Regions from separate parts of the Mesorhizobium sp. M0227 genome, predicted to be linked through region 3. Evidence: riboswitches for the same ligand, from Rfam matches in the RefSeq annotation. Region 3 holds a riboswitch; each other region holds the start of a gene.
The links. Region 3 has a riboswitch for cobalamin ahead of metE (5-methyltetrahydropteroyltriglutamate--homocysteine S-methyltransferase). Riboswitches for the same ligand answer to the same signal wherever they lie in the genome.

Region 1 (7,961 bases), on a different contig from region 3:
GCATACATCTTTTCCGGCTTGGCGTGGTCGGTGAACGCGTCGGGCAGTACCAGCGGGCGCACCTTCAGGCCGCTTTCCAGTAGGCCTTCATGGGCGAGGAACTGCAGCACGTGGCTGGCGAAGCCGCCGACTGCGCCCTCCTCCACCGTCACCAGCACCTCATGCGAGCGGGCCAGCCGCCGGATCAGATCCTCGTCGAGCGGCTTGGCGAAACGGGCGTCGGCGACCGTCGTGGACAGCCCGGCAGCCCCTAGCTCCTCCGCGGCGATCAGGCAATCCTGCAGCCGCGTGCCGAAGGACAGCAATGCAACCTTGGTGCCCTCCTTGACGACGCGGCCCTTGCCGATTTCGAGAACCGAGCCGCGCTCCGGCATGTCGACGCCGACGCCGTTGCCGCGCGGATAGCGGAAGGCGATCGGGCCGTCATCATAGCTTGCCGCGGTGCGCACCATGTGGCGCAGCTCCGCCTCGTCGGCGGCGGCCATGACGACGAAACCCGGCAGTGTCGCCAGGAAGGTGGTGTCGAAGGCGCCGCAATGGGTGGCGCCATCGGCGCCGACGAAGCCGGCCCGGTCAATGGGAAAGCGCACCGGCAATTTCTGGATGGCGACGTCGTGGACGACCTGGTCGTAGGCGCGCTGCAGGAAGGTGGAATAGATGGCCGCGAACGGCTTGTAGCCTTCGGTGGCAAGGCCGGCGGCGAAGGTCACCGCGTGCTGTTCGGCGATGCCGACATCGAAGGTGCGCGACGGGAACGCTTCACCGAACAAATCGAGGCCGGTACCGCTCGGCATGGCTGCGGTGACGGCGACGATACGGTCGTCCTCGCGGCCCTCCTGGACCAGGCTTTCGGCGAACACCTTGGTGTAGGCCGGTGCGTTGGCTGGCGCCTTGGCCTGCGCGCCGGTGATGACGTCGAACTTGTTGACGCCGTGATATTTGTCGGCAGCGGCTTCGGCCGGCGCATAGCCCTTGCCCTTCTGGGTGACGACATGGATGAGCACCGGGCCTTCGCCATTGTCGCGGACGTTTTTCAGGACCGGGATCAGATGCTCCAGATTGTGGCCGTCGATCGGGCCGATGTGATAGAAGCCGAGTTCCTCGAACAGCGTGCCGCCGGTGACGTAGCCGCGTGCATGCTCGACTGCCCTTGTGATCGCACGATCCGCGCGCTTGCCGAGATAGGACGTCAGTTTCTTGCCGAAATCGCGCAGGCCGATATAGGCCTTGCCGGAGGCCAGCCGCGCCAGATAGGCGCTCATCGCGCCGGTCGGCGGCGCGATCGACATGTCGTTGTCGTTGAGAATGACGATCAGCCGTGCATCGAGCGCGCCGGCATTGTTCATCGCCTCATAGGCCATGCCGGCAGACATGGCGCCGTCGCCGATGACGGCAATGACGTTGTTGCGGCCGCCGGAGAGATCGCGGGCGGCGGCCATGCCGAGGCCGGCCGATATCGACGTCGAGGAGTGGGCGGCGCCAAAGGGATCGTACTCGCTCTCGGCGCGGCGGGTGAAGCCGGACAGACCGCTTTCCTGGCGCAGCGTGCGGATACGGTCGCGGCGGCCGGTCAGGATCTTGTGCGGATAGGCCTGGTGGCCGACATCCCAGATCAGCCGGTCGTCGGGGGTGTTGAAGACATAGTGCAGCGCCACTGTCAGCTCGACCACGCCAAGCCCTGCGCCCAGATGACCACCCGTGCGGGACACGGCGTCGACCAGCTCGGCGCGAAGCTCGGACGCCAATTGCGGCAGTTCACTTTCGGCAAGCGTGCGCAGGTCGGCCGGGATGCGGACCTTGTCGAGAAGCGGCGTATGCGGCGTTGCGTTCACGGTGCTCGGGCTTTCGGTTGATGGGCGAATAGGCCGCCGGCCGGCGAAAGTAAATGTGTGTCAGTGACGCGGATCAGGCCCTAGTCTTTTGTCTATGCATTTCGTTCTGCCACTTTTGGGTGACAGGGCATCAGCTTTCCGGCAGCGGAATAAACTCTTCCTCGTCTCCGGGAACGATGTCGAAGCGGCCCGTCTTCCATTCCTCTTTCGCCTGTTCGATGCGCTCCTTGGACGACGAGACGAAATTCCACCAGATGTAACGCTTCGAACCAAGAGAGGCGCCGCCGAACAGCATGAAATGCGCCCCGGTCTGCGACGACACGACGATCTCGTCACCGGGACGGAACACCAGCAGCCGTTCGGCTGGGAATACATCACCCGAAATTGAGACCTCGCCTTCCAGCGTATAGATGGCGCGTTCTTCCGCATCAGCAGGGATTTTCACGCTGGCGCCGGGCGCCAGGCGCAGGTCGGCGTAGAGCGTCTCCGTGTCGGCCCTGACCGGGGACCGCAGTCCCTGGAAATCGCCGATGATGAGGCGCCCGTTGACGCCTTCGGCTTCGATCTCGGGAAGCCGAAGCGCTGCGGTATTCTCGAAAACCGGAGCCACCTCTTCCTTGTCGTCCGGCAGAGCCAGCCATGTCTGCAGGCCGGATACCGACATCGGCGCGCCACGCAGTTCCTCCGGCGTACGCTCCGAATGGACGATGCCGCGGCCGGCGGTCATCAAATTCACGTCGCCGGGCTGAATGACCATTTCGGTGCCGAGTGAATCGCGGTGCCGGATCTTGCCGTCGAACAGATAGGTGACCGTCGACAGGCCGATATGCGGATGCGGACGGACATCCAGTGCCTGACCGGCGCGCAGGATCGCGGGACCCATGCGGTCGAAGAAGATGAACGGCCCCACCAGCCGCCTTTTTGCCGTCGGCAGGGCACGGCGCACCTGAAAACCGCCGATATCCTTGGCGTTGGGTATGACCATCAATTCGATCTGATCGCTGGCGAAGGCATCGCCTGCCTCAGGGTCTTTCCCGGGGAAGAAGCTCATGGACTCTCCTTGTCGGTGGTCGAAGGCCGCCTGGCCGCATCAGGCAAAGCGGATCGCCGCCTTTGCCCGCAGCTTGGCCGCCACCTCTTCGCGATTACGCGGATGCTGGTGGGTTTCCAGGGAATCGAGCAGTTCGCGCGCCGAGGCGGCGATGGCTTCGACGGCATGGTCGAAGGCGTGCTGGTTCTGCTTCGAGGGTCGCGTGGTTCCGCTCAGCTTGCGGACGAACTGAAGAGCCGCGTCGCGCACCTCGTCATTGGTTGCCGGCGGATCAAAATTGAACAGGGTCTTGATGTTTCTGCACATCGCTTCCGTATCTCCTCTTGTCCTTGAGCTGTTTCAATCGGAACGAGTTATATCCTCGATCATGATCATGTCCAAAAACCGGTGAGGCGAGGCCATCGTTCGGACCGAGCCTCAATCCGCGTCGAGTGGCTCCGTTCCAACCGGCTTGCCGTCGCGCGACAGCCTGATCTTCTCGACCTTGTCCTCGGCGGCCTTCAGCAGCCGGTCGCAATGCGCCTTCAGCGCCTCACCACGCTCATAGATCTTGATCGACTGGTCGAGCGGCACGTCGCCACGCTCCAGATCATCGACGATCTTCTCCAGCGCATCGAGTGCCTGCTCGAAGCTCATCGCCTTGACGTCTTCGTTGGTCTCATCGGCCATCATTCATCCTTTCATCAGTCGCCCGACATGGGCGGCGACCGAAAATGCCAATCCCTGCAGATCGTAGCCGCCCTCGAGCAGGCTGACGAGCCGGTTGCCGCTGTGGCGTGCCGCGCGCTGCATCAGCTGGCCGGTCGCCCAGTCGAAATCATCCTCGGTCAGATTGATCTCGGCCAGCGGATCGCGGTGGTGCGCGTCGAACCCCGCCGAAATGATGATCAGGTCGGGCGCGAAATTGTCGAGCGCGGGCAGGACGCGCGACAGGAAGGCATCGCGAAACACTTCGCTGCCGGTCTGCGGCGCCAGCGGTGCGTTGACGATGTTGCCGGCGCCCGTTTCGGTCTTCGCTCCGGTGCCGGGATAAAGCGGCATCTGGTGTGTCGAGCAATAGAGCACCGACGGATCGTCCCAGAAAATATCCTGCGTGCCATTGCCGTGATGCACGTCCCAGTCGACGACGGCAACGCGCTCGACACCGTGTTTCTTCTGCGCATAACGCGCCGCGATCGCCGCCGTGTTGAACAGGCAAAAGCCCATCGCCGTGGTCTTTTCGGCATGATGGCCGGGCGGCCGGGCGGCGACGAAGACGTTGTCGGCGCGGCCCGAAAAGACATCATCGACGGCGGCGTTGGCGGCGCCGATCGCGGTGATCGCCGCTTGCCAGCTCTTCGGGCTGGCAGTGGTGTCGGCATCGATGCGGGCAATCCCCTCGTCGGGGATGGCGGCGCGCACGCGGGCGACGAAATCGGCGGGATGCGCGTAGAGGATGGTGGCCTCGTCGCCTTCCGGCGCCTGAATACGATCGAGCCCGGCAAAGGCTTCGTCGTCGAGCACGCGCTCGATGGCGCGTAAGCGGTCGGGCCGCTCGGGATGTCCGGGCGGCGTGAGATGCTCGAGGAAGATCGGATGGGTGTAGAGACGGGTGGTCATCGTCCTAATCTAGTGACCCGGATCGACAAAGGCCATGCACGGGCGGCCGATGACTGGGGAAAATCGCGACTGCGTCCATTCGCGTCGCCGCAGGCATTGGCCCCGCGGGCGCTTCGGCGTAAGGTCCCTGGTACTGCCTGGTGCCCGCCGCAAGCGGGAGAATCGGGAACACGGTTGAATTCCGTGGCGTGCCCAACGCTGTGAGGGGGACCGCGCCGGTAAATGCCACTGTCGATGACGGGAAGGCACCGGACGCGGGTTGATCCCGAGCCAGAAGACCGGCCTGGCAGGCATTGTCATCCGCGTGGTCAGGCGGATGGCATCAGAGCGACGTGCGTCTACTTGGACGCACAAAGTACGCTCTGTCAGTTTTGAATCTGCAATCGCAAGGGGACAAGCGATGCCGGAACACATGACCGCTGCCATTGACGATGGATTTGACCAGAATGCGCGCGATGCGGTCTACCGCGCCATGTTCACGCGGCGTGACGTGCGCAGCCATTTCCTGCCCACCGCGATCGATGACGACGTGCTGGCACGGCTGCTGCTTGCCGCCCATCACGCGCCATCGGTCGGCTTCATGCAGCCATGGAATTTCATTGTCATTCGCGATGTCAAACGACGGGCGGAGGTGCGCGACCTGTTCCTGGCCGCGCGAGAACAGGAACTGCCGGCGATCGAGGCGGAAAAACAGGCGCTGTACCGCAAGCTCAAGCTGGAAGGCATCTGCGAGAGCGCGCTCAACATCTGCATCACCTGCGACCGGCAGCGCTCGAAGGGTTCGCCGCTGGGACGCTGGCACAATCCGGAGATGGATCTCTACAGCACCGTCTGCGCGGTGCAGAATTTCTGGCTGGCCGCGCGTGCCGAGGGCGTTGGCGTCGGCTGGGTGAGCATCATCGAGGCTGAGGCGCTGAAGCGGCTGTTGGCCATTCCGGATCACGTAACGCCGGTCGCCTATCTCTGCGTCGGCCGTGTTTCCGAGTTCGCTCCCAAACCGGACCTTGAAACGCATGGCTGGGGACGGCGGCTGCCGCTGCCGGAGCTGATCATGAGCGAGACCTTTTCCGGGCAAGGCGAGACACAGCTCAAATCCACCGTGGCGCGCCTCAACACCGTTCCTGCCTCACCAGACACCATCCGCCCAGCCGATCAGGGTGTGGCGCCGGCCGTAGCCCAGCGCGAACCGCCGAAGGAGGCCAGCGCCTTGTCCTTGAGCTCCCTGAACTTCGACGATGCCTCGGCCAGCCGGGCGTCCCAGGCCGGATCGGGCACCTGGCCCGCGATGGTCTTGAAATAGACCTGCATCAGGCAGGCGATGGCGAAAGGCTCGATGAACGCCGCCTTGAATGCCCAGGCGAAGACGATGGCGAGCACAAAAGCCCAGCCGGCGAGCTGGCCAGGCATCAGGAACAGAATCGCACCGGCAGGTGCCAGCATCATCAGAAAGATGATGAACGACATGCCCCACATGATGACCGCCAGCCAGACGGCGTTCTTGACCATGACCTTGCCGTTCTGAGCATAGAGCACTACGCCTTGGCGCGCCGTCTCGAAGGGCGAGGCTGAATTGATGCGGATGTTGTAGCCGAGGATGATCTCGTCGACATAGGTCAGCGACAGGCGGATCACCGTGTTGATGAAGGAGACCAGGCCGCTCAGGCCTGGTATCGGCAGGAAGGCGGCGATACCGCCGAGCAGGCCGGTGATGGCACGGATGGCACCCTTGACGAGTCGGTCGACGACGAAAAGGATGTTGGCTTCGGCAAAACGCTGGGTGACGACATCCCTGGCGTAGGCGATCTGGTCCTGACCGCCGGGAATGTCGCGGCCGTCGATCAGATGAACCATGACGGCGATGTGGCCGGCCTTGACGACATAGAGGATGTATTCGCGGATCCAGTAGACGGCGATCGAGACGACGCCGAAACCGACCACGCCGCCCCACAGGGCAAACGACAGCGGCCCGTCGGGATCGGTGGAGATATGGCCAACGCCATAGCCGACGGAGGCGCCGGTGCCGGTTGCCATAATATAGGCCAGCGTGATGCCGAAATAGACGATCATGCGAAAGACGATGAACGGCCAGGTCCGCATCATGATGGACACCGACCGGCCGATCTCGAAATCCCACATGTGTCCCGAATCTCCGCCTCAGAGATGGTGGAAGAGGATGGACTCAACCCGGCGATTGTCAATTGCGGCCCTGACGCCGAAGGGCGACGAATTCGGGGTAACGGGTTGGTTCGGAGCCCGCCAGCGCGTTGGCTGACGGAGCATCAAACGAAAAACCCGCCTGTGCGGCCGGTCACTGGCGCAAATCAGCACCATGGACGAATATATACCTTAGCTGAGGGCATGGTGTCAAGAAAAAATTCCTATCGTGAACAGCTGCCGGCACGAAAGCTCCGGTGAGAACTTCAATTCGACTGCGGATCCGGCTTCTTCAGCAGGCCTTCAAGCAGTTGCTTGAACGCCGTCACCACCTTCTTCGACGTCGTTTCGGGGTCATTCGAATTGGCGATCCGTTGCGCTGCCTGGCTGCTCGCTCCGATGATCAGTCGCGAGGCGGTCTCGGGGTCGAGGCTGGAGACAACGACCCCCTCCTCCTGCAGCGCGGTCAGATGGTCGGTCATTGAAGCGATGCACGCACTGGCATTCGGCCATTGCGCTGGATCCCCCAGCACGGCCGGGCCATCGCGGAACATGATGCGCTGGATTTCCGGCTCCAGCGCCATCTCGATATAGGTCGAGCACTCGTCGACGAAATGTTGCCAGCGGGTCGGTGCTCTCGACGCGACCTCATTGATGCGCGCCGCCATCTCGCCGTCAATCTGGGCTATGACCGCCTGCAACAGCCCCTTCTTGTCGCCGAAATGATGATAGAGCGCACCGCGCGTCAGCCCGGCCGAAGCGGTGAAATCATCCATCGAGGCTTCCGCATAGCCTGTTGTGCCGAAGGCATGACGGGCCGCCGCAATAAGCTTTGCGCGCGTCTCGGCGATCATCTCCTTGCGGGGTTTGTGCATGTGTCCTGGACCTATTCACATACGCTTCGTATGCTAATTGACATACGCGGCGTATGCTCTATCTAATAATCATACGCTCCGTATGTAATTGTCCAATCGTCCTTTGTCGAGGAACCAACCGATGCAAAATCCCTATGCGGAAATCTTTCGTGCCCCCGGCGCCAAGGGCTTTGCCGCCGCCGGCTTCCTAGCGCGCCTGCCGATCGCCATGGCGCCCATCGGCATCGTGGCGATGCTGTCGCAGGCGCGCGGCGAATACTGGCTGGCTGGAGCCGTCTCGGCGACATACGCGCTGGCCAACGCCTTCGTCGCGCCGCAAATATCGAGACTGGTGGACCGCCTGGGCCAGACACGAATCGTCGTGCCCACCACTATCATCGCGGTGCTGGCTTTCGCCGTCCTCATAGCGGCGGCCAACCAGGACTGGCCGGTGTGGACGCTGTTCGTGTC
Region 2 (7,961 bases), on a different contig from region 3:
CAGCCTATCTCAAGGTCATCTCGGCGCTGCTGATGTCCCTGCGCGGTTCGGTCTGCATCTATCAGGGCGAGGAGCTTGGGCTCGGTGAAGCAGAGCTGCGATTCGAGGATTTGCAGGATCCCTATGGCATCCGCTTCTGGCCGGAATTCAAGGGCCGCGACGGCTGCCGCACACCGATGGTGTGGGATGGCGGCGCCAAGAATGGCGGCTTCTCCCCAGCAAAGCCCTGGCTGCCGGTGCCGGCCAAGCATCTAGCGCAAGCGGTCAATGTCCAACAGGGCGACGAGGCTTCGCTGCTTGAGCACTACCGACGCTTTCTCACCTTCCGGCGTGCCCATCCGGCGCTCGCCAAGGGCGACATCAATTTCATCGAAAGTGAGGGAGATACCGTCGCCTTCACGCGCCGCGCAGGCAACGAGCAGATCGTCTGCGTCTTCAATCTGGGAGCCGGGCCGGCCAAGGTTGACCTTGGCGGCCGATCGCTGCAACCTCTGCCCGGGCACGGATTTTCGGGGCAGGCGAACAGCGGTTCCATCGAGCTTGGCGGCTACGGCGCCTGGTTCGGGCGTCTCGACTGAATTTCCAATCACTGGAGGAAACCAAATGGCCGATGTCACGCTAAGACAAGTGAAGAAGTCCTACGGCAATCTGAACATTCTCCACGGCATCGACCTCGATATTAAGTCGGGCGAGTTCATCGTCTTCGTCGGCCCGTCGGGCTGCGGCAAGTCGACATTGCTGAGATCGATCGCCGGGCTCGAGGAAATCACCTCCGGCGAGCTTAGAATAGCCGGCGAAGTGGTGAACGACGTGCCGCCGTCGAAGCGCGGCATCGCCATGGTGTTCCAGTCCTACGCGCTCTACCCGCACATGACCGTCTACGACAACATGGCGTTCTCGATGAAGATCGGCAAAGAGAACAAGGCCGAGATCGACCGCCGTGTGCGTCAGGCCGCCGAGATCCTGCAATTGACCAAATATCTCGACCGCCTGCCCAAGGCGATGTCAGGCGGCCAGCGCCAGCGCGTCGCCATCGGCCGCGCCATCGTGCGCAATCCGAAGGTGTTCCTGTTCGACGAGCCGCTTTCGAACCTCGACGCCGCGCTGCGCGTCGCCACCCGCATCGAAATCGCCAAGCTCAAGGAATCGATGCCCAACACGACCATGATCTACGTCACCCACGATCAGGTCGAGGCGATGACGCTGGCCGACCGCATCGTGGTGCTCAAGGACGGCCATATCGAGCAGGTCGGCACGCCGATGGATCTCTACAAGAAGCCCGGCAATCTGTTCGTTGCCCAGTTCATTGGCTCGCCGGCCATGAACATCCTGCCCGCGACCATCGACAAGTCAGGCAATCCGACCGTCGTCAGCCATGTCGGCGGACGCAAGGCAACCGTGCCGATCGCAACGCCGGCTTCGGCGAAGGGTGCTGCGGTGAGCTTTGGCGTGCGGCCGGAGGACCTGATCATCGCCAGCGGCGCGGACTATCTGTTCGAGGGGACGGTCGACTATGTCGAGCAGCTCGGCGAGGTGCAGCTGGTCTATGTCGACATCGGTCGCGCCGACCTGCCGCTGGTGACCAAGCTGCCCGGCAATGTCGAGGTCAAGCGTGGTTCGACGTTGCGGCTGAGCGCCAATGGCGAGGACCTGCATATCTTCGACGCTGACGGACGGTCGTTTGCCCTTCATGAGGCTGAAGCGAAGGCGGCCTGAGGCAGGACCGCGTCTTGGACGCAAAAAGAGCGGCGGGCTAGGCCCGCCGCTCTTTTGTTGAAGATCAGCTTCGGCTGTTAACGGCCGAAGAGATTCCGGTCGCTGCCCTGAGGGGCGGACTTCTCCACGTCGCCCGACGAATTGAGCAGCTTCTCGACGAGGCCACCGCTGTTGCGGACCGAGCTCGTATGCGCGCTGTCAACCGAAGTAACCGCAGGCTGATTGGCGCCATTGGAGCCAAAGTTGTCGCTGCCGGCGAACGCGCTGCCGGTGATGGCCAGAACGGCGGCGGCAGCAATAAGGATCTTGTTCATTTTAATCTCCTGAATTCTGGATTTCGCCAGGACGGCAGACACAGCTGCCGTCGCTTGCGAAATTGGCTGTTAGCGACCGAAGAGGTTACGGTCGCTGCCCTGAGCGGGCGTCTGGGCAGCCGGTTCCGAGGTCTTGGTGGAAGCCGTGTACGACTGGTCCACTGCGGCGGCAGGCTGGTTAGAGCCGTTCGAACCGTAGTTGTCGCTGCCGGCGAAAGCGCTGCCGGAGATGGCCAGAACGGCGGCGGCGGCAATGAAGATCTTGTTCATCTTAAATACTCCTGAATGTCTGAATTTCGCCAGGGCGGCGGGCGAGCCCGCCGTCGACTGGGAATCGGCTGTTAGTTGTTGCCGAAGAGGTTGCGGTCAGCACCCTGGGCAGGCGCCTGAGCAGCCGGTTCCGACTTCTTGGTCGAAGCGGTGTACGAGCTGTCGACAGCAGTGGCTGCCGCGGCGTTCGAACCGTAGTGGTCGCTACCAGCGAAGGCGCTGCCGGAAATGGCCAGAAGGGCTGCGGCAGTGAGAATGATCTTTTTCATTTTTGTACTCCAGTATCGTCTTTTTCCGTCCGTCTAGCGGCGTGTCTTGGAAATGAAATCGCGTCGTTCGGACAGCTCCGATGTGGGAGGGCAACCCCGCCTTTTCCAATCACGAAGTTGTTCCGTGTGGACCATGAATCCACACCTTGAAATTGTGCCAAGGGAACTCTACGGGTATATTTTTCTTCTTTATATCAGCATGTTAGATGTAACCACTGGATGGATCACCGACTGTTTCAGAGGCCCTGCGTTCACACCGTCCTGCACGCACCGTCAACAGAAACGAACCGTTCGGTTCGATTTTAGATCGAGCTAATAGTCACTTTTCGAAACCGTTAACCTTTTTTGACCCCGCCAAGGGATCCGATTCGGGGATATCGCTGCCGGCAAAATGGCCATCCGGGAGGTGGATTTCAGCCCGCGACGGTCTGCGGGAACGTTCGCATGCCGTGTCGCGCCGCATGGATACGATGTCGTTTTCATGCCGACGGCGCGCCCCCGATCGTGGTTAGATCATACCATCTCAGGTGCCGCTTCGTGACGACGAGGCGGAGAATTGGGAAGCCGGTCAGAATCCGGCGCTGCCCCCGCAACGGTGGTGGAGTTCAAGTCGCAACGGGAGACCACTGGGCAACTGCCTGGGAAGGTGTCGCGATGGTCCGCAAGGACAACTCCAGAGCCCGGAAACCAGCCCGAGATTGTTAGACTCGACTGATCGCGGTGGGCGGTCAAGAGGTGGATAGCGCATGTCGGCACCTAGCCGGCCTGCGTTTCAATCCTTCCTCCATCACCACCAGTTCAGTCCTTAGAAACGAGGACAGGACATGGATACCCGCAACGAGATGCTGAGGCTCCTGAAGGGGCGCCGGCAAGGCTTTTCGCTGGAGCAGCCCTTCTACACCGATCCGGACTACTTCAAGCTCGACATGGAGCTGATCTGGTATCGCGACTGGCTGTTCATCGGCCATGATTGCGAACTGCCGAAGCCGGGCAGCTACATCACCGTGCAGATCGGCGACTATCCGGTGGTCCTTGTCCGCGACCAGCACGGCAAGATCAACGCCTTCCACAATTCCTGCCGCCATCGCGGCAGCCGTGTATGCAACACGGAGAAGGGCACGGCGGCAAAGCTCGTCTGCCCCTATCACCAGTGGACCTATGAGCTGGACGGCCGCCTGCTGTTTGCCCGCCAGATGGCCGACGGTTTCGACAAGAGTGATTTCAGCCTGAAGCCGGTCGCCTGCGAGAGCGTCGGCGGCTACATCTTCATCTGCCTGGCCAAGGAACCGGCGGATTTCGCGCCGATGCGGGCGATGATCGAACCCTATCTTTTGCCGCACCGGTTGCGTGAAGCAAAGATCGCCTTCGAGAGCACGATCGTCGAGAAGGGCAACTGGAAGCTGGTCTGGGAAAACAACCGCGAGTGCTATCACTGCGCCGCCAATCACCCGGAGCTGTGCAAGACCTTCCCCGAGGCTCCGACCGTGACCGGCGTCAACGGCGCCGACAGCGACCCTGAAATGGTCGCGCACTGGGCTAGATGCGAGGCATCAGGCCTGCCGAGCAAATTCCGCATCGATCCGGCAGGGCAGTACCGCGCCACCCGCGCGCCTCTGCTGCGCGATGCCGTCAGCTACACTATGACGGGAAAACGAGCGGTCCAGAAGAACCTGTCCGACAGCGTTTCAACCGACCGCATCGGCTCCTTGCTGCTCTATCACTATCCGACGACCTGGAACCATATCCTCGGCGACCACGCCGTCACCTTCCGCGTGCTGCCGATCAGTGCCACGGAAACCGCGGTGACGACGAAATGGCTCGTCCACAAGGATGCGGTCGAAGGGGTCGACTACGACCTCGCTGAGCTCACCCATGTCTGGACCGAGACCAACGACCAGGACCGCCGCATCGTCGAGGAAAACGCCTTCGGCATCCTGTCGCCGGCCTATGAACCAGGCCCCTATTCGGAGCTGCATGAGGGCGGCGTGATCCAGTTCGTCGAATGGTACGCGTCGTTCATCGGGCCGCGCCTCGCAGAAGGCGACCGGCCAGCCTTGCGCAGCGTCGCCTAGCCCAGGGGACAAGAGGATGAATGCGATGACGGACCTTGGCCTCTATCGCCATCTCGACCAGATGACGCCCTGGAACGACAGGCTGCAGGTGCTGGAAGTGATCGGCGTCAGTGACGAAGCGCCTGACGTGAAGACCTTCACCTTCCGCTCCGACAACCAGACCTGGTTCCGCTACAAGCCGGGCCAATTCGTGACTCTGGAACTGCCGACATCGGACGGGCCGCTGATGCGCACCTATACGCTGTCCTCCTCGCCATCGCGGCCGTTCTCGATCGCGGTGACGGTGAAGGCGCAGGCGGGCAGCACCGGTACGCGCTGGATGTTCGACCATCTGACGCCGGGCTCGCACGTCAAGGCCTATGGGCCGACCGGCGACTTCTCGCTGCACAGCCACCCGGCGGCCAAATATCTGTTCATTTCGGCCGGCTCCGGCGTGACGCCGATGATGTCGATGCTGCGCTGGTTGAACGACTGCGCGCCATGGACAGATGTCGGCTTCGTCAACTGTGCGCGCCGCCCGGAAGAGATCATTTTCCGCAAGGAACTTGAGCTGCTCGGCAGCCGCATGCCCGGCCTGTCGCTCGGCTTCATGATCGAGGAGCGGTCGAGCCGCGAGGGCTGGTTCGGCCATATGGGCCGCATCGACGCGATCCGGCTGCCATTGCTGGCGCCCGATTTCCGTGAGCGCGAGATCTTCTGCTGCGGCCCCGATCCCTTCATGCGCGCCGTGCGCGGCATGCTGGACGCCGCCGGCTTCGACATGGCGAAATACCATCAGGAAAGCTTTGCGGCGCCTACCGTGGAGGAGATCCCGGCGCCGTTCTCGCCGCCGGCGGAAGACGGCGCCGCTGCTGCTGTCGAGGCCGTGACACCAATCCGGTTCTCGCTTTCCGATGTCGATGCCGAATGCGTCGCCGGCCAGACCGTGCTGCAGACGGCACGCGCCTCTGGGGTGCGGATTCCCGCCGCCTGCGAGTTCGGCCTGTGCGGCACCTGCAAGGTGAGGAAGGTCGCGGGCGATGTCGAGATGAGCCACAATGGCGGCATCCTCGATCACGAAATCGAGGACGGCTTTATCCTCGCCTGTTGCTCGAAGCCGCTTTCTGCGCTTGAAATCGAAGCGTGATCGGCTGCGCTCGCCCCGAGCCTGCGCCATCTTGCCAAAAACCCTGCAAATGGTTAGACGCCTGCAACGGTGGGGTTGACCGTAAGGCCCGAAGATCATCTCCGCGGCCTGCTCGGCGGGGGAGCAAACATGCGACAATCCGGCATCTATGCCATTGCCAGCAAGGATATCGTCTTTGAATCCTTCGACGGCGAAGCCGTCGTTCTTGACCTGACCACGGGCAAATATTTCGGCTTCTCTGATTCAGGCAGCAGACTTTGGGATGCACTGTCGTCCGGCGTGCCTGCCTCCGAACTTGTCGGCGCCGCGACCGGAATTGGCGCCCTCGATGCCGCCGCGATTGACGGCTTTGTTTCACAATTGCTCGAATTCGGTTTGCTGGCGGCCGTAACCGATGGCGTGGCAAGACCGGTTCCAAGCGAATTGCTGGCTCAGCTCGCCGCTGCCAGAGAGCCCCTCAAGGTCGACATCCATGACGATCTCGCCGATCTCATTGTCGTCGATCCCATCCACGAGGTCGAGGAGCCCCTCGGCTGGCCCGCGGTGAAGCAAGCCAACTGAAGCGCCCATCAGGTTCTCGTTGCCGGACAGCTCCGGAACAGGCAAACCCATGCCGAACATCACTCTCGAAAACTTGGTTGACTACGCACGTCATGTCCTGGCGCAAGCAGAGAGCAGCGCCGCGCATTATCCACTGACCCGCAAGGCGAGCTTGCCGCATCTGGATCTGACCGCGCATGTCAGCGCCGGCGCGTTGGCGGCTGCCGTCGCTCATGGCTTTGTCACTGCTCCGGGCAACCGAACGCCTGCCGACATCTGCCGCGTCTTCGTCGCGCATCCCGGCATAGACGGCATCGCGGCACCGGCCAGGTGGGGCCAGGGAGCCTTCACGCAGCATGGCTTCGCCACCCAACTGGCGGAAGCCGGTTTGCGTGGCAACCATTTCCACGACCTGGATTTCTGGCAGTTCTATGATCCGCAACGTCGCGTTGGCGTGCAATTGATGGCTTCGGCCGACGCCTTTCCGCCGTGGGAGCCGGGAGCGCCGCTGCGGGCTTTCCTGCATTGGGAATATGGGGCGCGCGGCATGCGCCTTGCCCATGCCGGCACGCTCGGCGCCAATGGCAAGGGCGTCCTGCTGGCCGGCGCGGGCGGCGCCGGGAAATCCGGAACCGTCGCCGCCGGCCTCCTCAACGGACTGGACAGCGTCGGCGACGACTATGTGCTGGTCGACCTTGCCAACGGCGTGACTGCCCGCCCACTGTTTTCAACACTCAAGCAGGATCCCCAAGGGTTCGCGCGGCTTGGGCTGAAGCATCGGCTGCCGGCGCATGGTCCGCTCAACTGGCAAGGCAAGCATGCTTTTCACATTGATGACATCGCGCCCCGACCGGTGCCCGAAACTCTGGACATCGTCGCGCTGTTGGCGCCACATATCGACGGTGGCGGGGCAAGTTCGATCGTGCCGGTGTCGCGCAGGGATGCCATGATCGCCTTGGCGCCGTCGGGCATAGCGCAGATGCCGGGCGAGCGGGAGAGCGGCTTTCGCTTCTTCAGCGACCTGACCCGCCTGCTGCCGTGCTATCGTCTGTCGCTGGGGACGCAGCCCCAGGAGATAGCCGGCACGATTGCGGACTTTCTCGCGCGGGGCGATTCGTGAAACTGAGCGTGATAATGCCCGTCTACAACCGTGAACGCTATGTCGTTTCGGCATTGCGCTCGCTGGTGCGGCAGCGGGACGCCGCCGATCTCGACATCATCGTCATCGACGACGGCTCGACCGACGGCTCTGCTGAGGCCGTGCGCTCGATGATGCGCGAAAACCCCTGTATCCGACTGTTCCAGCAATCCAACATGGGCGTGGCCAGGGCGCGCAACGCCGGGCTGCGGCAACTGCCGCCGGATGCGGAGTTCGTTTCGTTTCTGGATTCTGACGACATCTCGCCGGCCGGACGGTTCAAGGCCGATCTCGCCCGCTTCGAGGCTACCCCCGGGCTTGAGTTGACCTATTCGCTGATGACGCTGGTCGACCGGATCGACGATGAGCGGCTGAAACCGGCAGTCGACAGCCGCACGATGACGCTTCGGGGAATTTCGCTGAGCGCCGCCGTGTTCAGCAGAGGGCTTGTCGACCGGACGGGCGAGTTCGATGAGGATTTCGAGCAGGCTGAGGATACCGACTATCTGCTGCGCG
Region 3 (7,961 bases):
ACGCTCGGCGGAGAATGCCTGCTGCGCAGACGGGCCGGCACGGGCGCACGAGGTCATGCGCCCCCGGCTGCCGCTGATCAGACGAACTGGGGAAGGCCAGGAACGGAATTGAGGACCTCGTCCACGAGTTCGTCGCCGGCATGTTCCTTGGCGCAGGCGATCGTCTCGTTGGCGAGGCCGGCGATCTTTGCCATGCTGAGACCCTCACTCATTAATTGCTGGCCGAGCCCCATAAGGCCGCCACCCTCTGGGTCGTCGCCATGATACTTCGCTACTAATTCCGAAGCTCCCGGAATGGCCTCGATCATGCGCGCAACGGGACCGTCGGCCGCGTGGCTTTGCAGGAAACCCAGCATTAACCCAACGCCCTTCTCTGCGAGAGCCGGGCCGATGCCGGCACCAGTGGCGATGCGCGGTAAGAATTCTTCCATGCAGGGTCTCTCTCTCTCTCTCTCTTTAATGAGGTTTACACGGGGCCGGTCCGGCGCCCAGCGCCCTTGGCCGAACCACAATTGAACTCCACAAAAATAGGCCGGCGGAAGTGCTATTGCGCGTAAAACCGCCTCTGTCAACGCAAGCTGCGTCGGACGTGCGTGTTTCGCAAACCGAAGATCATTCCAATTCACATCATTACGCATTGGCAACCGCCAGTTTGCGGTGGCTCGCTTATGGGCCAATGCCCCGCGTCCGTCAAATGACGACGACAACGTGGTCATCGCCCAGGATCTGTGGATCGAGGTGTGAGGCAGTTACAGCCGGTGGACCTGCTCAAGCGCCGCGCCGGCACAAGGGCTAGATTGGCGATACTGCGCGTATTGGCCATGTCTTTCCTCGCGTGATGGGATGTTCGTAGAAGCGGAACTATATGCCGGTGTGACGATCGACAAGGCGGACCGGCTATTCCGATAGGACATCCATACTGTCGCATAGACCGTCGCTGCTTAGGTATTGAAACCGCCATCGCTGGTGACATCACAATGTGCAGTCGGCGGGTGTCGATAAGGTCGATTCACGCAATCAGCAGGTCCGGAGGAACGAATGAACCCTGAGGTTTCAGAAGCTCACTTTTCGCAAGGCGTGCAGCGCACATCGTGCAAGAGATTGCCAGTCTTGCGGGTGCTCTCGACTTTCTCAACGATGGCGGGAAGATCGCAGTGACCGAATCTACGAAGCCGCCCTCAGGGCGTGCTTTGATGCATACAAACGGTTGCCGAGCAGGGATACTCCTCCTCCCTGAAGTCCAATCGAGAAGAGCGATCACTTCCAAGAGGGTCCCAGCTCAGCCGCGAAAACGGGTGCCAGACCCCGATCCTCTCCCTCAACTGATCTAGCTCAGGGCGTTCATGAGCCGCAGATCGCATAGTGGCTGCGTGCACGACGCAGGAAGACCATTTATGAAAATCCTATTCAGAACGATGGCTGTCACCTTGCTGGCACCCACCGCCTTTGCTGCGGATTCGATCCCCACCGACCTCAGAGATACGGCATTGGCCACCTTCAGGGCTTTGCCATCCACCACGCCGACAGTCGCCAACAACCCGATCACCCCGGAAAAGATCGCTCTCGGCAAGGCACTGTTCTTCGATCCACGCGTCTCGGCGTCAGGCGTCTTGTCGTGCAACTCGTGCCACAACCTGGCCACCGGCGGCGACGACAATCACGAAACCTCGATCGGCCATGGTTGGCAGAAGGGACAGCGCAACGCGCCGACTGTACTGAACGCTGTCTTCAACATCGCTCAGTTCTGGGATGGTCGTGCCGCAGACCTGAAGGCTCAGGCGAAGGGACCGGTCCAAGCCGGCATCGAAATGGCCAATACACCGGACCAAGTCATCGCCACGCTCAAGTCCATGCCGCAATATGTCGAGTGGTTCGATGCAGCTTTTCCGGCTGAAGCCGATCGGGTCACCTTCGACAACTTCGCCAAGGCGATCGAAGCCTTCGAGGCGACACTGGTCACACCGGCCCCGTTCGACAGCTTCCTGAATGGTGATGAGCTTGCCATGACTTCCGAACAGAAACAGGGCCTGGCGCTTTTCATGGACAAAGGCTGCTCGTCCTGCCATGCCGGCATCAACGTTGGTGGGCAAGCCTATTTCCCATTCGGCCTCGTGGAACAGCCCAGCGCCGAGGTCCTGCCGGACAAAGACAAGGGCCGATTTGCGGTCACCAATGCAGCCGATGACTACTATGTTTTCCGCGTGGCGCCGCTGCGCAACGTTGCACTCACCGCGCCATACTTTCATTCGGGCAAGGTTTGGGATCTGAAACAGGCCGTCGCCATCATGGGGACCACCCAGCTTGGCGTAGTACTGGCGGACGAAGAAGTTGACCTGCTTGTTGCCTTCCTCAACTCGCTGACCGGAGAGGCACCCGAGGTCGCCTATCCCATCTTACCCTCCGAAACGGCGACAACGCCCCGGCCTGTAACGCAGATCTCAGGAAAATAAAGGGCCAACTGGCTGCGGACGTCGCAATCGAAAATGATTGCGGCTTTTACTTGGGCCACACGAATTGCCACATCCATCTCCGAATTGGCGGGAGGCTAGCAATACCCGAAACCTGCCACCTCGCCCGTAGTCTGCGCGAATCAGCTGGGGAAGCGGACAGACGCGCAGCACCATATATTGTCGCCGCCTGAGCGAACATGCCAAGCAGTCTACTTTGAGAAACGACGTGTGTACGATTTGTTCGAGGCGCGGGGCCTGTATGTTCCCAAGGACCAATACTATAGCGTAGTGTCACATTCATATTTCTGCGGGATGAGGACACGTGCCGAAGGAAAATTGCACATTTTCGCCGAGTGGCTTATTTCCAAGAGTGTGATCGGTTTGGCATATTCCCGGCCGACATCCGCCAGTCGGCAACTCCCCACACGGTGAGGAAGAGAAGCCTCACGCCTGCACTTTCTGCCGGAGCGCGCGTGCTGCAGCGACCATGTTAATGAGGGCAGGGCGGACCTCCTCCCATTTGCGTGTTTTGAGGCCACAGTCCGGGTTTATCCACAGTTGGCCGTCGGACAGTCGCTCGCGGGCAAGCATGACTAAGTCCGAAATCTCGCCGACTTCCGGGACGCGTGGTGAGTGAATATCATAGATGCCGGGACCGATTTCGTTCGGATATTTGGAGCTCGTGAAGGCGTCCAACAGTTCCATCTTCGAGCGCGACGTCTCAATCGAAATGACATCCGCATCCATTCCAGCGATCGCGTGAATGATCTCGTTGAACTCCGAATAGCACATGTGGGTATGAATTTGAGTCGCGTCCTTTACACCCGTTGAAGCGATCCGGAAACATTCGACAGCCCAGTCGAGATAGACTTTCCAGTCAGATTGGCGCAGTGGCAATCCTTCGCGAAAGGCGGCCTCATCGATCTGGACCATCCTTGCGCCGGACCTTTCGAGATCCGTCACTTCGTCGCGGATGGCGAGCGCGATCTGGCGGCAGGCTTCGGAGCGGGGTACGTCGTCGCGAACAAAAGACCAGTTGAGAATGGTGACTGGGCCTGTGAGCATTCCCTTCACGGGCTTTTCCGTAAGCGACTGGGCGAATTGCCACCAGCGCACTGTCATCGGATTGCGCCTCGATACGTCGCCGAAAATGATGGGGGGACGCACGTAGCGCGACCCATAGCTTTGTACCCAGGCATGCTGGGTGAACGCGAAGCCGGACAACTGCTCGCCGAAATGCTGTACCATGTCGTTTCGCTCGAACTCACCGTGCACCAGCACGTCCAGCCCGATCTCTTCCTGCCAGCGAATTGCAGCCTCGATCTCCTTCTTCAGGAACGTCTCATAGTCGACATAGCTCAGCTGGCCCTTCGCATGAGCGGCCCGCGCCTTGCGTACCTGCGGCGTCTGCGGGAAGGACCCGATGGTCGTCGTCGGGAACGGCGGCAGCCCGAGTGAGCCGGCTTGGACTCTGGAGCGCTCGCCAAAAGCGCTCTCTCGTCGCTTCGCGCTGTCCTCAATGCTAGCGATCCGCCCCTGAACAAGCGGGTCATGGATCCTCGTGGATGTCACGCGCGTGGCGGCAGCCTCGGCAGACGCTTTCAACGCGCCTGCCACCGCATCCCTGCCTTGGGACAGGGCCCGGGCCAGCAAGACCAGCTCGTCGGTCTTCTGGGCCGCGAAGGCGAGCCACGACCTGATGTCGGCGTCGAGTTCCGTCTCCATGCGCAGATCAATCGGCACATGCAGCATCGAGCAAGAAGGCGCGATCTCGACGCGGTCCAAGGGCCAGCCGGCGACGATCGGTTTGATGCGGTCGAGAATGGCGGGCAGGTTCGCACGCCAGACGTTGCGGCCATCGATCAAGCCAAGCGAGAGCACCAGATCCTTCGGAGCGAGCCGACCCACCGTTTCCAGCTGCTCGGGAGCGCGCACGAGATCAATATGCAGCCCGGCCAGGGGCAGAGAAACCGCGGTTTCGAGATTGTCTCCCAGCGACCCGAAATACGTAGCCAGCATGATCTTCAGCTCGGGCGCGGCTTTCGACAGCTGGCCATAGGCGAATTCGAACGCAGCTCGTTCGTTCGGGTTCAGATCGAGGACAAGCGCTGGCTCATCGATCTGCACCCAGTCGGCTCCCGACAGCTTCAGCTTCTGCAGGACTTGCTCGTAAACGGGCAGCAGCCGCGGTAGGAGCGCGATGGGACCGAACCCCTCGGCAGGCGATTTCGCCAGCTTGAGGAAGGTGATGGGTCCAAGGATGACTGGGCGTGTGTGAATGCCGAGAGCTTTAGCCTCGAGGAAGTAATCGACCGGCTTCGATGACGAGAGGGCGAACGTCTGATCATCATCGAGTTCCGGCACAATGTAGTGGTAGTTGGTGTCAAACCACTTGGTCATTTCCATCGCGGTTACACCAGGTCCATGAGCCTCCTCCTGGTGACCAGCGTGTCCACAATCCTCCGTCTGACCCTGGTTGCCGCGCGCCATTGCGAAGTAGATGTCAAGTGGGACCTCGCCGCTATTCCAGCCGTAACGGGATGGAACGGCCCCGACCATGGCTGCGGTGTCGAGCACATGGTCGTAAAGCGAGAAGTCGTTCGACGGGATTTTCGACACGCCGCGATCGCGCTGCTCTTCCCAGCTAGCGGCACGGAGCGCCTTCGACGTCGTGAGAAGGTCGCCAGCGGCCGATGTTCCGGACCAGTAGCTTTCAAGCGCGAATTTCAGTTCTCGCCGACGACCGAAGCGCGGCACGCCGAGCGTTGCTATAGGAATTTCCTGAGAGTCAGTCATGTCATACCCCGATGGTTGGGGCGTCGATGACAAGGAAGGCGCTAGCAGGCCGGCACGAACGCCGGCTTGCAGCGGCCACCGAGACACCCCGCCCGTGGACGTAATTCGCCGTGGCAGGTCTCCTGGCTCGCGGGGTCATAGCCTCTACCCGTCTTCCTGAGGGTATTCGCCTCAGTGACATGAGTGGGGTTGGCTCGCCGCTAACAGTTGCGGGGGCAGCGCCGGCATTGCACCGGCTTCCCTCTTAGCTCCGCTGCGGCAGCGCCGCACGCGAGAACCACGACACGCAGACAATCACAGCAGTCCGCTCTTTTGTCAATGACGCATAACGAAATGTTTATGTCGTTATGTGATTTCGCTTTTACGCTTGTCTAACATTGTGAAATATTCAGTCGCCCATTGGCGGCGCTGCTCCGCTGCCACCATTGTCCAACTAATGGATCCCTGTCGGGCTGCGACATCCCTCGCAGGTCGCCGATGAAGGATTTCGGACAAGACTTCAAGCGCGTGACAACGTCATTAGAATGCAGAAGATCGCATTGGTGGCGATGTTTAACGATGCGGCCGCAAGCCGTGCGTGCGTGGTAGAAGCGGTTTTCTCGGAGTGAGCGCCAAACCGTGGTCCGGGGGGAATTGGCACGCCAGTCGTCATCACGGGTGACTAGGCAATCGTGATGACTCCGCTCGGCGGCAAGAGACCACACTGACGGAGCCTGGCTCAAGGGTCTGATGCAAAGCCCGACTGTGGTCCCGATAAGCCGCTTAAGCCGCATTCAGGCGGTCAGGATAAGTATCTCTCTCTCCAAGCGCTCGGCATTGAGGGATGCGCAAATGCAGGAAAAGCTCGCGTGCTTCATATTCTGCATCATACGATCGGCAGGACCCAGTTTTTATCCAGTGCACGCGTCAGCGCGGTGTGCAATTCTGGCTCGGTCCGATACGAAGGCATTTGGGCCTCGCTGATCCAGCCCAAGCCAACATAGTGGAAGTGATCCGCAGGGACCGTAACCCGGCTGCTGTCCAGTTGCCGAACGAAGTCCGCTGACCAATGGTGGATCGTATACGCTTCAAGTTTGTCCATCATCCTCCGCCAGCGTTGGATGCGTTCTTCGCGCGGCATGCTGGCCGCTCTTGAGATCGCGGTAGCTATCTCGTCGGAGAGCCTCGGATTTACCAGGCGTCCTCGCCGAAGTCTTCGGCCGCGCCGGCAAACTTCGATAACACCAGAACGCCAGGGTCGCTCGGATCTTGTGCAGCAATGTATTCTTTCGCCACAAGATTCATGCCATCGCGCAACGGCGTCACAACGCAAACACGCGCGGCTCTGTAAAGACCCGATATCTCAGCTTGGGTGAACGACCTGTTCTCATAGATAATCGGCATCCACTCGTCCGTGCCATGCCGGTTGTTGACTTGATTGACGAGTCTTTCGACGTCGCGCCGATATTCGCTGTACGCTTGGATGTCGCCACGTGAGGGAGTTGCGATTTGCAAGAGCGAGACACGTTGCGGCTCGACTGCCAGCAGATCGAAAGCTTTAATCCGATTGTCGATGCCCTTGGTGTAGTCGAGCCGATCGACGCCGATAACTAGCTTTGCTCCGCCAAGTTTCAACTGCGAAATGTAGGCTTTCTGCGCCTCAAGCGAATCTGCGGCACACTGTTCGAATTGCTTCGGATCGATACCTATAGGAAAATTTTGGCATTGCGTCTGGCCATGGTCCGAGAAAACGACCCCGTTCTTGCTCTCCAGCCCCAAATGAGATTGGACACAGGCGAGGAAATTGCTCACATCACGGTCGGTCTGGAAACCGAGCAGATCATACTCGAGCATACATTTCATTAGCTCGCCAGAATTGGGCACGCGCTCCATCATGTCAGACTCGGGCCATGGCGTATGCAGGAAATGGCCGATCGGCCGGTCAATGCCGAGTCTGTGCAAATCAGCGCCGAGCGGCAGGAAATGGTAGTCATGAACCCAGTAGACTGCGTTATCTCCCAATTCGGACACCGCGCGCGCCATGAAGGCATTGACGTCGCGATAACTTTTATAATCCTCTTCCGAGCCTGAGATCCGGTCCGGCAGCGAGTGGAGCGCCGGCCACAATATTGAATTTGCAAAACCTTGATAGTACCGAGAATAGTCCGCTGCCGGCCCATCAAGCCACCCGATTTGACCTTTGCCACGCTGCACGAGGGGCACCTGTTGCTTATCCCCGTCGCCCAGATGCTCGGAAAAACCTACCCAGACCGCGCCGGAACGCTCCACGACGCACTCCAGGGCCGCCGAAAGCCCGCCTGTCTTGGGCTGATCAGAATTGACAGTCGCACCGCGGTTGGAAATTGCGATAAGACTCCTATGTGGCTGCTGGGCCGCCGTGTTGAAGCGCTGGTCTGCGGCTGAGACAACAGGACGGGACGGGCCAACTTCGGCTTGTTGTTCTCGCTCCTGTGGCAAGTCTCTCAGAGGTTGTTCAAAAGCGATTAGTTCGTGAACAGCCCCAGTTTGCCATGTGAGGTACCGGCGCGGCGAGTTGGCGTTGTTCAATGCGTCCATTTCATGCCTCCGTTGAATATTCCCCATGATGGAGCAACTGGCATTCCCAGATTGGCACACCCCCTGCTGACGAGAATCTGACGAGCGTCAGAGCAAATGGCGACCGATTGTCGCGTTTCGGCTTCGGCGCCCTCAAGAACCGGCTTATCGCGAAAATAG
Region 4 (7,961 bases), on a different contig from region 3:
GTTTTTTTTTTTTTAAATTCATACTTCGTGCGGCGGGCGCGGCCTTCTTGCCTCTTTATTTTGGGGGGCGGCCCGCCCCCCCCCCCCCCCCCCCACCGCCGATGAGGAAGGTCAGTGTCTTGCGATCAGGCAAAGCTGTCGCGCAGGCTGGTCGCGGTGCCGGTGAAGCGGCCACGCACCACACCGACGACCGCGCCGAGCACCAGCCAGAACACGAGGTTGGTCACGGTCACCGCCACCACGAACTGGTGATGCAGCCCTTCCGGAATCGCCGTCTCGTAACTGTCGGGCTGCGGTGCACCGACAACATGCGGTGCGACGATCAAAAAGACGGCAAGGATCGCCAGCGGCAGCGACTTGCGGAACGCGATCAGGCCGAGACCGGCAGCGGTTGCCGCCACCGTTGCCCACCACCAGATCTGCCGCTGGGTGAGATCGGCGGCCGGCATGGCAGGCAATTCCGGCGGCAGGCCGAGGCCCGGTGCCAGCGTGAACACGGCAAAGCCGGCAAGGCCCCAGAACACGCCCTGGCGCCAGCCACCGATGCCGCCGGCGAATTCGGAGACCGCGACCAGGATCAAGGCGAAGCCGATGCCGGTGACGATATTGGCAAGCACGCTGAAGGCGAAACGCTCGAAACCGTCTGCCGGCGCCCAACCTTCGTCTGCCGGAGCGGCTTCCGCCGCAGCCGGGGCAGCAGAGCTCATCGCATCTCCCGCCGGAGCAGTTGTGCTCATGGCATTGCTATCCGTTGCGGCCGGAGCGCCATGGTCATGGTGATGCCCGCCGCCCGCCTGTTCGTAAACTTCCGCCTTCAGGATCAGCGGCACGGTGGCATAGGCCTGCAGGCAGGCGAGGACGACGCCGGCCACGAGCCCTGCGATCGCCGCGATGAACACGACGTTGCGAAACAGATTCATGATGTCAGCCCCTCGTCAGTGGCAGGGAAACGCCATCGAATGGCGATAGTCGTGAGCCGCATTATGGACGGCATCGATATGCGAGAAGCCGACAAAGCCCATCACGAAAATGCCGAGCAGCGCGGCAAGCGCGAGCTGCATGAAGCGCGACTGCGAGGAGACGGAGGCGCCGAGGGAGACGGAAGCGGTAGTCATGTCTTGTCCTTTCGCCCTCCACCCGAGGGCATCGAAGTCAGTTTCCTGTCGCCGGCAGGTCTCCTGGCTCGCGGATCAGCATCCTTCCCCACCTTCCCGAAGAAAAATCTTCAGTGGCATATGGAGAGGACTACCGCACACAGTTGCGGGGGCAGCCACGGCATTGGGCGAATTCGCCCGCACCGCATTCCCTCTTGGCTCCAAAATGGAACCGGCGACACCGGCGACTATAGGCAGAATCCTCGCCTCCGGCAAACCAAATTCCGCCGGCGGCCATTGCGAATGCGCCATGAAGGTCAAAGCGATTTCGGCAGATAGCGCCACGTCACAAAGCCGCAGACCGCCGCCAGCAGGCCGAGCGTGACGAACACCGCGCCAAGGCCGAAGAAGGCCAGCACCACCGAATAGACCAGCGGCGGCGTCAGCTCGGAAAAGTCGAGATAGGTGCGGTAGACCGCCGCCATCTGCGATCTTTCATAGGAGCGCACCGAACGCATGAAGGCGGTCGAGCCGAGCGCGTCGAGCGCAATGGTGAAGAAGGCGCCGCAGAGCAGGAAGGCGCCGGTGAGCAGCGGCACGGTTTCGCCGACGAAGCCTGCCGCCAGCAGCGTGGCCGACATGGCGAAATAGGCGAATGTCATGGTCCTGCGGCCGCCAAAGCGCTTTCCTGCCTTGCCCCAGAAGATGGCCATGAACAAAAGCGCGTTGCCGGCCGAAACCAGCAGGCCGCCGGCCAGCTTGCCCTCGCCGGTGATCACCATGAACAGCGGCCCGTAGACGAAGAACGTTGTCCAGAAACAGGAGCGGCCGAAGGCAATCAGCCAGGCCAGCCTGAGCCTGGGCTGCGCGACGAAGCGGCCGATATTGGCGAGCGGATTGACAGGGCGCGTCTTGCCCGGACGGATGGACTGGGTGTCGCCGAGGCGGTAGGTCCAGAACAGCGCCAGCAGGGCAAACGCGAACACCGCGACCGCACCGTGCGCGGCATAGATGCCGAAGCGCGTGTAGAGGAAGATGCCGAGCGTCGGCCCACCGGTCCAGGCCAGCATCGACCACGCCATGCGCAGCGATTCGGCCTGCATGAAGTCGGTCTTGCGGATGTGGTCCATGATGTAGAGGTTGAGCGTGATCGACAGCGCGCTGGCGCCCATCACCCGGCACAGCATGCCGGCCAGTTGCCCGGCAAGCGTGTCGGTGACGAAGAACAGCGAGCCGACGGCCAGCAGGCAGGCGCCTGATGTGTAGACCCAGCGGCGGGCAAAGCGGCGGATCAGCATCGGCATGAACAATGTCACCGACAGGCCGAGCATCGCCACGACTGTGTAGAGCATCGACACGATCTGCTCGTTGTGCAGGATTTCATAGGCCTGGATCGGGATGACGCTCGACACCGTGGCGCGGGCGAAGGATTCGACCGCATAGAGCGACGCGAAGGTGCGCGCGTCCGCGGCCTTGAGAGCCGGCAGCCAGATCGGATGGCGCACATGGGTGGACATTGCTTTCCCCGAAGCAGATTCACCGGGTTAAATCTGCCGTGGCGACCCCAGTGCCAATAAGAGGAAACCGACGTGCATCCGGCAAAAGCGAAGCCGGCCAAAGGCTTCCCGGCACTGGCCCAATGCCGCGGCCGATCCGGCGTTATCGGCAGGATTGCCGGTCTTCTTTTGTCCGGGGCAACCGTGATAGTCCTCCAACGGGGCTGAATCAGAATGCGAGACCATGAGCATCCAAACGCCGACCGCACCCGTTCAGGATCGACCAAAGCGCATCGTCGTCATCGACATCGTGCGCGGCATCGCGCTGATCGCCATGGCAAGCTACCATTTCACCTGGGATCTGGAGTTCTTCGGCTACACCGATCCCGGCCTGACCGCCTTCGGCTGGTGGAAGATCTACGCGCGCTGCATAGCCTCGACCTTCCTGTTCCTGGTTGGCGTCAGCCTGTACCTCGCCCATGGCCGACAGATCCGCTGGAACGGCTTCTGGAAGCGGTTTGCCATGGTCGCCGGAGCCGCGATCGCGATTTCGGTCGTCACCCGCATCGCCACCCCGGATGGATTCATCTTCTTCGGCATTTTGCACGAGATCGCGCTGGCCAGCCTGCTCGGCCTCGCCTTTCTGCGGCTGCCGGCACTGCTGACGCTTGTCGTCGCCGCGCTCGTCATTGCGGCGCCTGTCTATCTGCGCCTCGAGGCGTTCGATCACCCATGGCTGTGGTGGGTAGGCCTGTCGGCTAACAATCCACGCTCCAACGACTACGTTCCGTTGTTTCCATGGTTCGGCGCCGTGCTTGCAGGCATCGCGGTGACGAAACTCGCCGCCGGTTCAGGCGTGCTTGCCCGGCTTGCCGAATTGGCGCCCGGTCGCTGGGCCAACCCGCTGGTCTTTATCGGCCGGCACAGCCTGGCGTTCTACCTGATCCACCAGCCATTGCTGATCGGCTGCGTCTGGCTGTTCTCGCAGATCATGCCGGCGCAGGTCGAAACCCCGCAGGTGAATTTCCTCAAAACCTGCCAGCTGTCCTGCGAGCAGTCGCGCGACACCGAGTTCTGTACGAGCTACTGTGTCTGCATGCTCGATACGCTCGAGGGCGAGGCGACGCTTGATCGGCTCTACAACAACGACCAGACTGCGGAATGGAAGACGCATCTGTCCGATCTCGCCGGCATGTGTACCGCCAAGACGGACAGCAAGTTGATGGAGGAAGGGGTCAAATGACCGAGAACCAGCCGAAGCCGGGGCTCATACCGTGGCCGCCGCTGATCTACACCGCCGCCATCGCCATCAGCATCGCGCTGGGCCTGCTCTATCCCCTGCCCTGGATCGGTGACCTCCTGGGCGACATTCTTTTCGCCGCCGGCTGGGTGGTGCTGCTTGCCGTTGCAGCGCTCTGGGTCACCGCGATCCGCACCATGGTCCGCGCCAAGACCACGCTGAACCCGAACGCTGTGCCCGATCACCTGGTCACCACGGGTCCCTTCGGCATCACCCGCAATCCGATGTATCTGGCCAACACCCTGCTGTTGATCGGCGTCGCCTTTGTCTCGGGCATCGTGTGGTTCCTGCCGCTCGCCTTCATCGCCGCCTATGCCACGCAAAAAATGGCGATCGAAGGCGAGGAAAAGATGCTGGCGGCAAAATTCGGCAAGAAATACCGCGACTACGCGAAACGCGTGCGCCGCTGGATTTGAGCTGGCGCTCCGGTTTCCATCGCGGAGAGGTTTTGACAGGTGCACACTTCGGCGATTAGCCTAAGTCTTGCGAACTTCGTCATCCTAGGGCGAAGCAGGAGCGCAGCTCCGTCGCGGAGACCCTAGGATCCATGCCGTGACCTCGGTCTAGGAGTGCAGCGGAGCAAAGTTCTGCGCCGTCGCGGTGCATTGCAGAAGGAATAGACGTTTCCGCTCATTCCGAACGCTAACGCGCGATAGAATCCAGTCCGCTCAGGTATTCACGCCAAGCTCGACCAGCCGCTCCACACAAGACTCCTCGGCCTGGTCGAGTTCAGCCAGCGTCTCCTCGAGATCGCGGCGCTTCTGCCGGAGATCCTCGCGCTTTTCCTCGATGCGCTTGATCATTAGGTTGAGTTGGCCGACTTCGCCGGGCGGCTCCTTGTACATCTGGATGATTTCGCGGATTTCGTTGATCGAGAAACCAAGCCTCTTGCCGCGCATGATCTGACGGATGAGGTGCCGGTCGGAGGGGCGAAACAGCCGCGTGCGGCCACGCCGCACCGGCTGCACCAGCCCTTCGTCCTCGTAAAAGCGCAGCGTCCGCGTCGACACATCGAACTCACGGGTCAACTCGGTGATCGAATAATATTCTCGCATTGCCACTCCCGCACGCCGAAACCAAGGGGCGATCGCCATGCCGGCGTCACCCTTATGTCCCGAACCAAAACCCATGCCATGCCGGAATCGACATGGCGCCCCGCGCAAGCCTCGCACGGCATTTACGTAAAAGTCAATTAAGCCAAAAGGCGTGCCTTCAGGGCACACCGAACCACCACGTGGCAATGCCGAGAAATGCAAAGAAACCGACGACGTCGGTAACCGTGGTGACGAAGACCGCCGAAGCGACCGCCGGATCGATCTTGAAACGATCGAGCAGCAGCGGGATCAGGATGCCGGCCAGGGCGGCCACGAACATGTTGATGATCATCGCCGCCGCGATGATGCCGCCCAGATTGGGGTCACGGAACCAGGCTGCCGCAACGATGCCGATCAGGATGGCGAAGACGATGCCGTTGATGAAGCCGACACCCATCTCGCGGCGAATGATGCGGCCGGCATTGTAGATGTCGAGATCCCTGGTCGCCAACGCCCGCACGGTGACGGTCATGGTTTGCGAGCCGGCATTGCCGCCCATGCCGGCGACGATCGGCATCAGCACCGCCAGTGCGACGATATGTTCGATCGTGCGGTCGAACAGGCTGATCACCGACGCCGCCAGGAACGCGGTCAGAAGGTTGATCAGCAACCACGGAACGCGTGATCGCGAGGTCGAAAAGATGCTGTCGGAAAGCTCTTCGTCGCCGACGCCGCCCATGCGCATCAAATCTTCCTCGGCCTCCTGCTGGATGACGTCGACGACATCGTCGATGGTCAGAACGCCAACCAGCCGTTCGTTCTCGTCGACGACCGCGGCCGATAAAAGATCGTACTGCTCGAATTCCCGCGCCGCCTCTTCCTGGTCCATGGTGGCCGGAATGGCGTGCCGCGTCTCGTGCATCACTTCCTCGACCTTGACCGAGCGCTTGGTCCTCAGGATCTGGTCGAGGTCGATGGCGCCGAGCAGCTTGAAGCTCGGATCGATGACGAAGATCTGGCTGAAGCGCTCGGGCAGGTTGTTGTCTTCGCGCATGTAATCGATGGTCTGGCCGATCGTCCAGAACGGCGGAACCGCGACGAACTCGGTCTGCATGCGGCGGCCGGCCGTCTCTTCGGGATAATCAAGCGAGCGGCGCAGCCTGATCCGCTCGGTGAACGGCAGTTGCGACAGGATCTCGTCCTGGTCTTCCTGGTCGAGATCCTCAAGAATGTAGACGGCGTCGTCTGAATCGAGCTCCTGCACCGCCTGCGCGATCTGCGCATTGGGCAGATTGTCGACGATCTCCATACGGATCGCCTCGTCGACCTCCGTCAGCGAGGAGAAGTCGAAATCGGCGCCCAGGAGTTCGACAAGCGCGCGGCGCTGTTCGGGATGCAGCGCCTCGAGCAGGTCGCCGAGTTCCGACTGGTGCAGGTCGTCGACTTCATGCTTGAGGGTCAGCGTGTCGCGGTCGGCGATCGCCGCGCCAATCCGCGCAAGGAAGGACGAAAGCACGGCGCCGTCCTCGCCATAGATATCGGCGTGGTTGTCCTCGGCGGCCCTGGCGCCGGTCGTCCGTTCGTGCTCGCCTTCCACCAGCGCCTCCCGCCACAAGAATCCCGGAAAAGGTGCAAATCAGGTCTAGAGCATCGGACCCAAAAGGGGAAACCGGTTTTGGGAGAATCCGACGCTCAGAAAGAAAGTGGCGTAAAGTGCGGGAATATCAAACGAAATGCGCCCGGCCCGCAGCGGGCGAGACCGGTACAAATCGGACTCTGGGAAGAGAATGGTGCGGTCGAGAAGACTCGAACTTCCACGGGTTGCCCCACAGCGACCTCAACGCTGCGCGTCTACCAATTCCGCCACGACCGCACGTGGTAGAGCCGGAACCGACCGGCTCGCGGCGTGTAGCAAATCGTTTCCGGCGAAACAAGTGCACGGCAAGCAATAATGTCAGGCGATTGGCATAATGCTCCACAGGGTCCGAACGCAGCGTCGGAACTGGACGTTTGCGCCTGATATCGCCATATGGAAGGCAGGTTGATGTCACCCAAAGGTGCGGCGCGGTTTTGGGACGCGACATGCATAAGCGAAAAGACGATACGCCATGCCCGAACGCAGCCAGATCGCCACGTCGTTCCTGCCGCTCCCCGGTTCAGCACCGGTCGAATGGCTGATCGAGCCCGGCCTTACCGCCTATCCCGAAGCACTTGCCTTCATGGAGGCGCGCGCCGAGGCGATCCGCAGCGGGGCCGCCGGCGAGATGGTCTGGCTGGTCGAACACCCGCCGCTCTACACGGCCGGCACCAGCGCCCGCGGCGAGGATCTGATCGACGCCGACCGCTTCCCGGTGTTTTCGGCGGGACGCGGCGGCGAATACACCTATCATGGGCCGGGCCAGCGGGTCGCCTATGTCATGCTTGATCTGAAGCGGCGGCGCGAGGACGTCCGCGCCTTCGTCGCGGCGCTCGAACAGTGGATCATCGGCACGCTCGCCGCCTTCAATGTGCATGGCGAACGCCGCGAGGACCGGGTCGGCGTCTGGGTCGTGCGGCCGAATCGCCCTGCCCTGCCGGACGGCTCGCCGGCGGAGGACAAGATCGCGGCCATAGGCATTCGGCTGCGGCGCTGGGTGAGTTTTCACGGCATCGCCATCAATGTCGAGCCCGATCTCGACCATTTCAGCGGCATCGTGCCTTGCGGCGTGCAGGACCACGGCGTCACCAGCCTCGTCGACCTCGGCCTTCCCCTGACCATGGCCGATCTTGACCTGGCGCTGAAATCCGCCTTCGAGGATGTGTTCGGTCCCGCCACGGCTTTGCCTGTCGAAGCCGAGCGCAAGGCCGGCTGATTCTTCCTGATCCGGTACGGCTCAAGCTATGTGTGATTCACAGGCCGGCATCCATCTGAATATCAACACACCTCAGATGAGCTGGGCGGAGGCCCACAGGACGCCATAGCCATGGATGGCGAACACCGCCAGCAACGCCGCGGCCATGGCGAGGCGGTCGATGGTGCGGATCGGCTTCAGCTCGT

Region 1: it holds a riboswitch for cobalamin, as region 3 does, so the genes downstream of both, bluB (5,6-dimethylbenzimidazole synthase) here and metE (5-methyltetrahydropteroyltriglutamate--homocysteine S-methyltransferase) in region 3, are expected to answer to the same signal.
Region 2: it holds a riboswitch for cobalamin, as region 3 does, so the genes downstream of both, NKJ00_RS12780 (aromatic ring-hydroxylating oxygenase subunit alpha) here and metE (5-methyltetrahydropteroyltriglutamate--homocysteine S-methyltransferase) in region 3, are expected to answer to the same signal.
Region 4: it holds a riboswitch for cobalamin, as region 3 does, so the genes downstream of both, NKJ00_RS30765 (CbtB domain-containing protein) here and metE (5-methyltetrahydropteroyltriglutamate--homocysteine S-methyltransferase) in region 3, are expected to answer to the same signal.

Annotation. Positions count from the first base shown of each region.
Region 1 covers NZ_JAMYSJ010000001.1:647,251-655,211, reverse strand. The annotation lists gene dxs (1-deoxy-D-xylulose-5-phosphate synthase) at 1-1,832, opposite strand, end outside; gene NKJ00_RS02950 (pirin family protein) at 1,963-2,883, opposite strand; gene NKJ00_RS02945 (DUF2277 domain-containing protein) at 2,923-3,189, opposite strand; gene NKJ00_RS02940 (exodeoxyribonuclease VII small subunit) at 3,301-3,552, opposite strand; gene NKJ00_RS02935 (histone deacetylase family protein) at 3,556-4,482, opposite strand; cobalamin riboswitch at 4,604-4,783, shown strand; partial or broken gene bluB (5,6-dimethylbenzimidazole synthase) at 4,799-5,512, shown strand; gene NKJ00_RS02925 (hypothetical protein) at 5,635-6,618, opposite strand; gene NKJ00_RS02920 (TetR/AcrR family transcriptional regulator) at 6,903-7,511, opposite strand; gene NKJ00_RS02915 (MFS transporter) at 7,633-7,961, shown strand, end outside.
Region 2 covers NZ_JAMYSJ010000007.1:241,764-249,724, forward strand. The annotation lists gene bglA (beta-galactosidase BglA) at 1-578, shown strand, start outside; gene NKJ00_RS12760 (ABC transporter ATP-binding protein) at 604-1,716, shown strand; gene NKJ00_RS12765 (DUF680 domain-containing protein) at 1,794-2,030, opposite strand; gene NKJ00_RS12770 (DUF680 domain-containing protein) at 2,100-2,300, opposite strand; gene NKJ00_RS12775 (DUF680 domain-containing protein) at 2,372-2,569, opposite strand; cobalamin riboswitch at 3,078-3,279, shown strand; gene NKJ00_RS12780 (aromatic ring-hydroxylating oxygenase subunit alpha) at 3,394-4,641, shown strand; gene NKJ00_RS12785 (FAD-binding oxidoreductase) at 4,667-5,767, shown strand; gene NKJ00_RS12790 (PqqD family protein) at 5,897-6,328, shown strand; gene NKJ00_RS12795 (serine kinase) at 6,378-7,427, shown strand; gene NKJ00_RS12800 (glycosyltransferase family 2 protein) at 7,442-7,961, shown strand, end outside.
Region 3 covers NZ_JAMYSJ010000044.1:21,654-29,614, forward strand. The annotation lists gene NKJ00_RS30885 (hypothetical protein) at 78-431, opposite strand; gene NKJ00_RS30890 (cytochrome-c peroxidase) at 1,395-2,450, shown strand; gene metE (5-methyltetrahydropteroyltriglutamate--homocysteine S-methyltransferase) at 2,895-5,222, opposite strand; cobalamin riboswitch at 5,342-5,543, opposite strand; partial or broken gene NKJ00_RS30900 (alpha,alpha-trehalose-phosphate synthase (UDP-forming)) at 6,112-7,829, opposite strand.
Region 4 covers NZ_JAMYSJ010000043.1:27,489-35,449, reverse strand. The annotation lists gene NKJ00_RS30770 (CbtA family protein) at 126-920, opposite strand; gene NKJ00_RS30765 (CbtB domain-containing protein) at 936-1,115, opposite strand; cobalamin riboswitch at 1,152-1,355, opposite strand; gene NKJ00_RS30760 (MFS transporter) at 1,412-2,611, opposite strand; gene NKJ00_RS30755 (heparan-alpha-glucosaminide N-acetyltransferase) at 2,835-3,833, shown strand; gene NKJ00_RS30750 (methyltransferase family protein) at 3,830-4,306, shown strand; gene NKJ00_RS30745 (MerR family transcriptional regulator) at 4,559-4,945, opposite strand; gene mgtE (magnesium transporter) at 5,103-6,521, opposite strand; tRNA gene NKJ00_RS30735 (tRNA-Leu) at 6,713-6,797, opposite strand; gene lipB (lipoyl(octanoyl) transferase LipB) at 7,033-7,776, shown strand; gene NKJ00_RS30725 (site-2 protease family protein) at 7,849-7,961, opposite strand, start outside.